3 regions of the Mesorhizobium sp. BR1-1-2 genome follow, and region 2 is predicted to be linked to each of the others. Evidence: riboswitches for the same ligand, from Rfam matches in the RefSeq annotation. Region 2 holds a riboswitch; each other region holds the start of a gene.
The links. Region 2 has a riboswitch for cobalamin ahead of LB551_RS27005 (aromatic ring-hydroxylating oxygenase subunit alpha). Riboswitches for the same ligand answer to the same signal wherever they lie in the genome.

Region 1 (3,253 bases), on a different contig from region 2:
TAGAACTCTATCCCTTGCTGCGCCTTCACGCCGGCCGCAAAATGGTGCTTGGTCAGCCCCATCTCGGTGACCAGATCGGCCGCCTCGACCAGCGCCGGCTTGGCATTGCGGCCGGTGACGACGACGTGCAGGCCCTCGCGGCGCGCTTTCAGCGCGGCGACCACCTTGTCGAGATCGAGATACTCGTAGCGCAGCGCGATATTGAGTTCGTCGAGCACGACGAGACGGATCGACGGATCGGCCATCAGCTCCAGCGCCTTGGCCCAGGCGGCCTCGGCAGCCGCGATGTCGCGCTTCAGATCCTGCGTCTCCCAGGTGAACCCCTCACCCATCGCGTGCCAGACGACGCGGTCGCCGAACGCAGCGAAGGCCTCCTTCTCACCCGTATGCCATTTGCCCTTGATGAACTGGACGACGCCGACGCGCTTGCCGTAGCCGAGCATCCGCAACGCCAGACCGAAGGCAGCCGTGGTCTTGCCCTTACCCGGACCGGTGTTGACGATCAGCAGCCCCTTTTCAACCGTCTTGCCCGCCACCTCGGCATCCTGCACCGCCTTGCGCTTGGCCATCTTGGCGCGGTGGCGCTCTTCGTCCTTTTCGTCGATGTCGGTCATGTCACTTCACCTTGAGCGGCAGCCCCGCCACCATCAAAAGCACGGTATCGGCAATCGCGGCGACCTGCTGGTTGAGCCGGCCGGCGGCGTCGCGGAACCGGCGTCCCAGCGCATTGTCGGGCACGATCCCTTGCCCGACCTCGTTGGTTACCACGAACCAGGGGCCACGCGGCCGCGACAGCAGCTCAGCCAGCCGCCGGCATTCGGCCTCCACATCATGATCGGCCAGCATGTGATTGGTCAGCCAGAGCGTCAGGCAATCAACAAGCACCGGCTGGTTGTCGGGCAAGGCCTCAAGCGCACCGACAAGGTCGAGCGGTGCATCGATCGTCATCCAGCCTTCACCGCGTCGCGACCGATGCAGCGCGATACGCTGCCGCATCTCGTCGTCATAGGCTTGCGCCGTGGCGATGTAGGCCCATGGCGAAGGCAAGGCCGTCATCAGCGTTTCGGCGTGCGCGCTCTTGCCGGAGCGCGCACCACCGATGATGAAGGTCAGTCTTCCGCGATCAGGCAAAGCTGTCGCGCAGGCTCGTCGCGCGGCCGGTGAAGCGTCCACGCACCACGCCGACGGCAGCGCCGAGCACGAGCCAGAACACCAGGTTGGTCACTGTCACCGCCACCACGAACTGATGGTGCAGGCCTTCCGGGATCGGCGTCTCGAAACTGTCGGGCTGCGGCGCGCCGACAATATGCGGCGCGACGATCAACACCACGCCCAGTATCGCCAGCGGCAGTGATTTGCGGAAGGCGATCAGGGCAAGGCCGATCGCCGTCGCCGCCACCGTTGCCGTCCACCAGATCTGGCGCGGCAGAAGCTCGGCGGCGGGCATGGCCGGCAGTTCCGGCGGCAGGCCGAGACCCGGCGCCAGGGTGAACACGGCAAAGCCGGCCAGTCCCCAGAACACGCCCTGGCGCCAGTTGCCGATGCCGCCCGCGAATTCCGAAACCGCGACCAGGACCAGCGCGAAGCCGATGCCGGTGACGATGTTGGCAAGCACGCTGAAGGCGAAGCGCTCGAAGCCGTCGGCCGGCGCCCAGCCTTCCTCTTCCGCCGGAGCAGCTTCAGCGGCTGCCGGCGCCGCGGAGCTCATGGCGTTGCCCGCCGGGGCGGCAGCGCTCATGGCGTTGTTGTCGGTCGCGGCCGGTGCGGCATGGTCGTGGTGATGGCCGCCGCCCGCCTGTTCGTAGACTTCCGCCTTCAGGATCAGCGGCACGGTGGCATAGGCCTGCATGCAGGCGAGAACGACGCCGGCCACGAGCCCTGCGATCGCCGCGACGAACACGACGTTGCGAAACAGGTTCATGATGTCAAATCCCTATCAGTGGCAGGGAAACGCCATCGAGTGGCGATAGTCGTGCGCGGCATTGTGGACCGCGTCGATATGCGAGAAACCGACAAAGCCGACGACGAAAATGCCGAGCAGCGCCGCGAGCGCGAGCTGCATGAGGCGCGACTGCGAGGAGATGGAGGCGCCGAGGGAGACGGAAGCGGTATTCATGTCTTGTCCTTTCACCCTCCACCCGAGGGCATCGAAGTCAGTTTCCTGTCGCCGGCAGGTCTCCTGGCTCGCGGATCAGCGCCCTTCCCCACCTTCCCGAAGAAAATCTTCAGTGGCATATGGAGAGGACTACCGCACACAGTTGCGGGGGCAGCCACGGCATTGGGCAGCAAATCTGCCCGCACCGCATTCCCTCTTGGCTCCAATCGGAACCGACGACGAAGGTGACTATAGGGAAAATCGCCGCATCCGGCAAACCAAATTCCGACGACGACAAGCGCTTTAGCGCCGTCCGGCCGCCTGCTCCGCTGCAATTGACAATTTCCGTGGCCGGGTGTCGGCTGCCATCCTCACAGGAGGCCAGCCATGCAGCCCGTCCAGAGCCCGCACCCCGCCTATAACGGCCTCACCCGGGCTGAGCCGACATTGCCGTCCTCGGCCTATTGGAATGCAGCGGCCTACCAGCGCGACCTCGACGCCATCTGGTACAGGAACTGGCTGCTCGTCTGCCGTGAAGCTGATCTCGCCCAACCACTGGCTTTCCGCACCTTCCGTGTCGGCACTCAGGAGATCGTCGTGCTGCGCGACGACACCGGCGAACTGCGCGCCTTCCACAACACCTGCCGGCATCGCGGCTCGCAGCTTTGCCAGGAAAGTGCTGGCCGGTTGAAGGCGCGGCTGATCACCTGCCCCTATCACGCATGGTCCTATTCGCTGCGCGGCGATCTCGTACGCGTGCCGTCGAAAACGCTGCCCGACGGTTTCGACAAGGCGGACCATCCGCTCTATCGCGTCGCGCTGTCGGTCTGGCGCGGCTTCGTCTTCGTCAATCTCGCCGAGGATGCGGCCGGTTCGGCGCAATCATCCTTCGACCCGGCCTCCGGCGATCTCGGCAACTGGCCGCTGGAAAGCCTCGTGTCAGGCCATGTGCTGCGCAAGGTGATGGATTGCAACTGGAAGATCTTCTGGGAGAACTTCAACGAATGCCTGCACTGCCCGGGCGTCCACAAGGACCTGTCGCGACTGGTGCCGATCTATGGCCGAGGCCTGATGGGCCGGCACGACGATCCTGAATGGACGCGCCACGCCGATAATGACGCGCCGGAGTTTTCCGGCGGGCTGCGGGCGGGTGCCGAA
Region 2 (3,253 bases):
CCAGGACGGCGGAAGACCCGCCGTCAACTGGAGATCGGCTGTTAGTTGTTGCCGAAGAGGTTGCGGTCGGCACCCTGAACAGGCGCCTGGGCAGACGGCGCGGACTTCTGGACCGAAGCCGTGTGCGCGTTGTCGACCGAGGTGACGGCAGGCTGGTTGGCGCCATTGGAGCCATAGTTGTCGCTGCTGGCGAAAGCACTGCCCGAAACGGCCAGAACGGCGGCGGCAGCAAGAACGATCTTCTTCATTTCAAGTCTCCTGAATTCTCAAATTTCGCCAGGACGGCGGAAAAGCCCGCCGTCAACTGGAGATCGGCTATTAGTTGTTGCCGAAGAGGTTGCGATCGGCGCCCTGGACAGGCGTCTGGGCAGCCGGTTCCGACTTCTTGGTCGAAGCGGTGTACGAGCTGTCGACGGCGGTGGCCGCAGGGGCATTCGAACCATAGTGGTCGCTACCAGCGAAGGCGCTGCCGGAAACAGCCAGAAGGGCGGCGGCAGTGAGAATGATCTTTTTCATTTTTGATACTCCAGTATTTTTCCCGTCCGTCTAGCGGCGTGTCTTGGGAGGAAATCGCGTCGTTCGGACAGCCCCGATGTGGGAAAGCCATACCGCCATTTCCAATCACGAAGTTTTTCCGCGTGGACCAAGTTTCCACCACTTGAAATTGTGCCAGGGCCTTCTACATTCGTTTTTTTCCGTTTACTATCAGATAGTTAGGTAAACTGATCGTGCGATCACCAACTGTGTCGAAGGCGCAGTGTTCACACCGTCCTGCACGCATCGTCAACAGAAACGAACCGTTCGGTTCGATTTTAGAGGGCGCTAATAGTCACTTTTCGAAACCGTTAACCTTTTTTGGCTCCGCCACGAGTTGAATTCCGAGGCGGCGAGCCGAGCCTTTCTGCCCCTTCAACGACGGCCGCACCGTTTCCAATGCGTGTCGCGCGGCATTGATGCGATGTCGTTTTCATGCCGACGACAAGTCGGCGATCATGGTTAGATCCTGCCATCTCGGGTGCCGCCACGTGACGACGAGGCGGAGAATTGGGAAGCCGGTCAGAATCCGGCGCTGCCCCCGCAACGGTGGTGGAGTTCAGGTCGCGACGGGAGACCACTGGGCAAAGGCCTGGGAAGGTGTCGCGACAGTCCGCAAGGACAGCTCCAGAGCCCGGAAACCAGCCTGAGATGTTGGACTCGACTGATCGCGGCGGGCGGTCAAGAGGCGGATGGTGCATGTCCGGCGCAAGCCGGCGCGCGGCTTGATCCTTCCTCTCTCCCCTCCGTTCAGTCCTTCAATGCGAGGACAGGACTTCAATGCGAGGACAGGACATGGATGCGCGCAACGACATGCTGAAACGGCTGCAAGGCCGCAGGGACGGCTTCTCACTCGAGCAGCCCTTCTATACCGACGCCGAATACTTCAAGCTCGATATGGAGCTGATCTGGTACCGCGACTGGCTGTTCATCGGTCATGATTGCGAACTGCCCAGGCCCGGCAGCTTCATCACCGTGCAGATCGGCGACTATCCTGTGGTGCTGGTGCGCGACCAGAAGGGCAACATCAACGCCTTCCACAATTCTTGCCGCCATCGCGGCAGCCGCGTCTGCAACACCGACAAGGGCACGGCGGCGAAGCTCGTCTGCCCCTACCATCAGTGGACCTACGAACTGGACGGCAGGCTGCTGTTCGCCAGGCAGATGGCCGAGGGTTTCGACAAGAGCCAGTTCGGCCTGAAGCCGGTCGCCTACGAAAGCGTCGGCGGCTACATCTTCATTTGCCTCGCCGACGAGCCGGCGGATTTCGTGCCGATGCGGACGATGATCGAACCCTATTTGCTGCCGCATCGGCTGCGCGAAGCAAAGGTCGCCTTCGAGAGCACCATCGTCGAGAAGGGCAATTGGAAGCTGGTCTGGGAAAACAACCGCGAATGCTATCATTGCGCCGGCAACCATCCGGAGCTCTGCAAGACCTTTCCTGAGGCGCCGACCGTGACCGGCGTGCAAGGCGCCGACAGCGACCCGGAGATGCTGGCTCACTGGGCCAAATGCGAGGCCGCCGGCCTGCCGAGCAGATTCCGCATCGACCCGGCCGGGCAATACCGTGCCACCCGCGCGCCGCTGCTGCGCGATGCCGTCAGTTACACGCTGACGGGAAAACGCGCGGTCAAGAAGAACTTGTCCGACAGCGTTGCCACCGACCGCATCGGCTCGTTGCTGCTCTATCACTATCCGACGACCTGGAACCACATCCTCGGCGACCACGCAGTCACCTTCCGGGTGCTGCCGATCAGCGCCACCGAGACCGCGGTGACGACCAAATGGCTGGTTCACAAGGACGCGGTCGAGGGTGTCGACTACGATCTCGCCGAGCTCACCCATGTCTGGACCGAGACCAACGACCAAGACCGCCGCATCGTCGAGGAAAACGCCTTCGGCATCCTGTCGCCGGCCTATGAACCCGGCCCCTATTCCGAACTGCACGAAGGCGGCGTCATCCAGTTCGTGGACTGGTACGCGCGTTTCATCGGTCCGCGCCTCGCCGAAGGCGGCCGGCCGGCCCTGCGCAGCGTTGCTTGAGAGGTGAGGGATGAATGCGATGACGGATCTCGGCCTCTATCGCCATCTCGATCAGATGACGCCCTGGAACGACAGGCTCCAGGTGCTGGAAGTGATCGGCGTGAGCGATGAGGCGCCTGATGTAAAGACCTTCACCTTCCGCTCCGATAACCAGACCTGGTTCCGCTACAAGCCGGGCCAGTTCGTGACGCTGGAACTGCCGATAGCGGATGGGCCGCTGATGCGCACCTACACGCTGTCGTCTTCGCCCTCGCGGCCGTTCTCGATCGCGGTGACGGTGAAGGCGCAGGCCGGCAGCACCGGCACGCGCTGGATGTTCGACCATTTGAGGCCCGGTTCGCACGTCAAGGCCTATGGGCCGGCCGGAGACTTTTCGCTGCACAGCCACCCGGCAGCCAAATATCTGTTCATCTCGGCCGGCTCCGGCGTGACGCCGATGATGTCTATGCTGCGCTGGCTGAACGACTGCGCGCCATGGACCGATGTCGGCTTCGTCAATTGCGCGCGCCGGCCCGAAGAGATCATCTTCCGCAAGGAACTGGAATTGCTCGGCAGCCGCATGCCAGGCCTGTCGCTCGGCTTCATGATCGAGGAACGGTCGAGCCGGGAGGGTTGGTTCGGCCATATGGGCCGCATCGACGCCATCCGGCTGCCGCTCTTGGCGCCCGACTTCCGC
Region 3 (3,253 bases), on a different contig from region 2:
GCGGATCAAAATTGAACAGGGTCTTGATGTTTCTGCACATCGCTTCCGTATCTCCTCTTGTCCTGAAGCCGTTTCAATCGGGATGCGTTCTATCCTCAATCATGATCGTGTCAAAAACCGGTAACGGCCGCGTGCCTCAATCCGCGTCCAGCGGCTCCGTCCCGGCCGGCTTGCCGTCGCGCGACAGCCTGATCTTCTCCACCTTGTCCTCGGCCGCCTTGAGCAGCCGGTCGCAATGCACCTTCAGCGCCTCCCCGCGCTCGTAGATCCTGATCGACTGGTCGAGCGGCACATCGCCACGCTCCAGATCATCGACGATCTTCTCCAGCGCGTCGAGAGCCTGTTCGAAGCTCATCGCCTTGACGTCTTCGTTGGTTTCACCAGCCATCATTCATCCTTTCATCAGTCGCCCGACATGGGCGGCGACCGAAAATGCCAATCCTTGCAGATCGTAGCCGCCCTCGAGCAGGCTGACGAGCCGGTTGCCGCTGTGGCGCGCCGCGCGCTGCATGAGCTGGCCGGTCGCCCAGTCGAAATCATCCTCGGTCAGGTTGATCTCAGCCAGCGGGTCGCGATGATGCGCGTCGAAACCGGCCGAAATGATGATCAGGTCGGGTGCAAAATTGTCGAGCGAGGGCAGCACGCGCGACAGGAAGGCATCGCGGAACGCCTCGCTGCCGGTTTGCGGCGCAAGCGGCGCGTTGACGATGTTGCCGGCGCCGGTTTCGTTCTTTGCTCCGGTGCCGGGGTAGAGCGGCATCTGGTGGGTCGAGCAGTAAAGCACGGACGGATCGTCCCAGAAAATATCCTGCGTGCCGTTGCCGTGATGCACGTCCCAGTCGACGATGGCGACACGTTCGATGTCGTGTTTGCGCTGTGCATAACGTGCGGCGATGGCCGCCGTGTTGAACAGGCAGAAGCCCATCGCCGTCGCTTTCTCCGCATGATGGCCGGGCGGCCGGGCGGCGACGAAAACGTTGTCTGCCCTGCCGGCAAAGACGTCGTCGACGGCGGCGTTGGCGGCGCCGATCGCGGTGATCGCCGCTTGCCAGCTCTTCGGGCTGGCCGTTGTGTCGGCATCGATGCGGGCGATGCCCGTCTCGGGAATGGCGGCGCGCACCCGCTCGACGAAGTCCTCGGGATGCGCATAGAGAATGGTGGCCTCGTCGCCTTCCGGCGCCTCGAGGCGGTCGAGCGCGGCAAAAGCCTCCTCGTCGAGCACGCGCTCGATGGCGCGCAAGCGGTCCGGCCGCTCCGGATGGCCGGGGGGCGTGATGTGCTCGAGGAAGATCGGATGGGTGTAGAGACGAGTGGCCATGCTCCCTATCTAGTGCCCCGGAGCGGCGATAGCCATGCGTTGCGGCCTGATGGCTGGGGAAAATCGCGCCTGCGTCCATTCGCGTCGCCGCGGGGATTGGCGGCGCGGAGGCTTCGTCGTAAAGTCCCGGCCGCTGCCTGGTGCCCGCTGCGAGCGGGAGAATCGGGAACACGGTTTGATCCCGTGGCGTGCCCAACGCTGTAAGGGGGACCGCGCCGGTAAATGCCACTGTCGATGACGGGAAGGCGCCGGACGCGGGTTGATCCCGAGCCAGAAGACCGGCCTGGCAGGCATCGTCATCCGCATGGTCAGGCGGACGGCAGTTGATTGCAATCGCAAGGGGACAAGCGATGCCGGACGATATGACCATCCCCGTGGGTGACGGATTCGACCAGATGGCGCGCGATGCGGTCTACCGCGCCATGTTCACGCGGCGCGATGTCCGCAGCCATTTTACATCAGAGGCCGTCGATGACGAGGTGCTGGCACGGCTGCTGCTTGCCGCCCATCACGCGCCATCGGTCGGCTTCATGCAGCCATGGAATTTCATCGTCATTCGTGGCACCGAACGACGGGAAAAGGTGCGCGACCTGTTCCTGGCGGCGCGCGAGCAGGAATTGCCCGCCATCGAGGAAGAGCGGCGGGCGCTCTACCGCAAGCTCAAGCTGGAAGGCATCTGCGAAAGCGCGTTCAATATCTGCATCACCTGCGACCGCCGACGCTCACAGGGCTCGCCGCTGGGACGCTGGCACAATCCCGAGATGGATCTCTACAGCACGGTCTGCGCGGTGCAGAATTTCTGGCTGGCGGCGCGCGCCGAAGGCGTCGGCGTCGGCTGGGTCAGCATTATCGAGGCGCAGGCGTTGAAAGACCTCCTGTCGATTCCCGAGCATGTGACGCCGGTGGCCTATCTCTGTGTCGGCCGCGTCTCCGAGTTCGCGCCGAAACCGGACCTCGAAACACATGGCTGGGGTCGACGGTTGCCGCTGCCCGAGCTGATCATGAGCGAGACGTTTTGCGGACAGGGCGAAGTGCCGCTCAAGTCAACGATCGCCCGCCTCAAGGCGGCAACACGCGAAAAACCTGGCAAACCCTTGATTTGATTGCCGCTACGGCATGCTCAGCGCTGCCGGCGGCCTGCGCCTTGTGCTGAGCATCTGAACCTGGAAGCACCTCGGCTATCCGCCTTCAGGCGGCTGTGGCACCCTTCCTCAACAATCCTTCGAGCAGTTGCTTGAATGCCGCCACCACGGTCTTTGATGTCGCTTCCGGGTCGTTCGAATTGGCGATCCGCTGCGCCGCCTGACTGCTCGCCCCGTTGATCAGCCGTGCCGCGGTCTCGGGGTCGACGCCCGAGACGACCACCCCGTCGCCCTGCAGCGTCGTCAGGTGATCGGTCATCGACGCGACGCAGGCATTGGCGTTCGGCCATTGCGCGGGATCCCCCAGCACGGCCGGACCGTCCCGGAACATGATTCGCTGGATTTCCGGCTCCAGCGCCATTTCGATGTAGCTCGTGCATTCGTCGACGAAGCTTTGCCAGCGGGTCGGTGCTTTCGCTGCAACCTCATTCACCCGTGCCGCCATCTCGGCGTCGATTTCGGCGATGACCGCCTGCAAGAGCCCCTTTTTGTCGCCGAAATGATGATAGAGCGCACCGCGCGTCAGTCCCGCCGATGCGGTGAAATCGTCCATCGACGCTTCGGCATAACCGATCGTTCCGAACGCATGCCGGGCTGCGGCAATCAATTTGGCGCGCGTTTCGGCGATCATTTCCTTGCGGGGCTTGTGCATCTCTTCTGGCCTTACCCACATACGTTCCGTATGCCAATTGACATACGCAACGTATGATCTATTTAGTGTTCATACGCATCGTATGTAATTTCCGAATCGCCTTTTGTCGAGGAACGGACCATGCAGAACCCCTATTCCGAG

Region 1: another riboswitch for cobalamin. It lies ahead of LB551_RS16525 (CbtB domain-containing protein); the one in region 2 lies ahead of LB551_RS27005 (aromatic ring-hydroxylating oxygenase subunit alpha).
Region 3: another riboswitch for cobalamin. It lies ahead of bluB (5,6-dimethylbenzimidazole synthase); the one in region 2 lies ahead of LB551_RS27005 (aromatic ring-hydroxylating oxygenase subunit alpha).

What each region holds. Positions count from the first base shown of each region.
Region 1 covers NZ_JAIUID010000006.1:249,600-252,852, reverse strand. Annotated here, with positions in the region: gene cbiB (adenosylcobinamide-phosphate synthase CbiB) at 1-3, shown strand, start outside; gene cobO (cob(I)yrinic acid a,c-diamide adenosyltransferase) at 1-614, opposite strand, end outside; gene cobU (bifunctional adenosylcobinamide kinase/adenosylcobinamide-phosphate guanylyltransferase) at 616-1,131, opposite strand; gene LB551_RS16530 (CbtA family protein) at 1,124-1,921, opposite strand; gene LB551_RS16525 (CbtB domain-containing protein) at 1,937-2,116, opposite strand; cobalamin riboswitch at 2,152-2,348, opposite strand; gene LB551_RS16520 (aromatic ring-hydroxylating oxygenase subunit alpha) at 2,483-3,253, shown strand, end outside.
Region 2 covers NZ_JAIUID010000019.1:9,015-12,267, reverse strand. Annotated here, with positions in the region: gene LB551_RS27015 (DUF680 domain-containing protein) at 42-248, opposite strand; gene LB551_RS27010 (DUF680 domain-containing protein) at 319-516, opposite strand; cobalamin riboswitch at 997-1,199, shown strand; gene LB551_RS27005 (aromatic ring-hydroxylating oxygenase subunit alpha) at 1,330-2,577, shown strand; gene LB551_RS27000 (hybrid-cluster NAD(P)-dependent oxidoreductase) at 2,597-3,253, shown strand, end outside.
Region 3 covers NZ_JAIUID010000005.1:317,104-320,356, reverse strand. Annotated here, with positions in the region: gene LB551_RS14085 (DUF2277 domain-containing protein) at 1-40, opposite strand, end outside; gene LB551_RS14080 (exodeoxyribonuclease VII small subunit) at 137-388, opposite strand; gene LB551_RS14075 (histone deacetylase family protein) at 392-1,318, opposite strand; cobalamin riboswitch at 1,440-1,620, shown strand; gene bluB (5,6-dimethylbenzimidazole synthase) at 1,669-2,421, shown strand; gene LB551_RS14065 (TetR/AcrR family transcriptional regulator) at 2,507-3,112, opposite strand; gene LB551_RS14060 (MFS transporter) at 3,233-3,253, shown strand, end outside.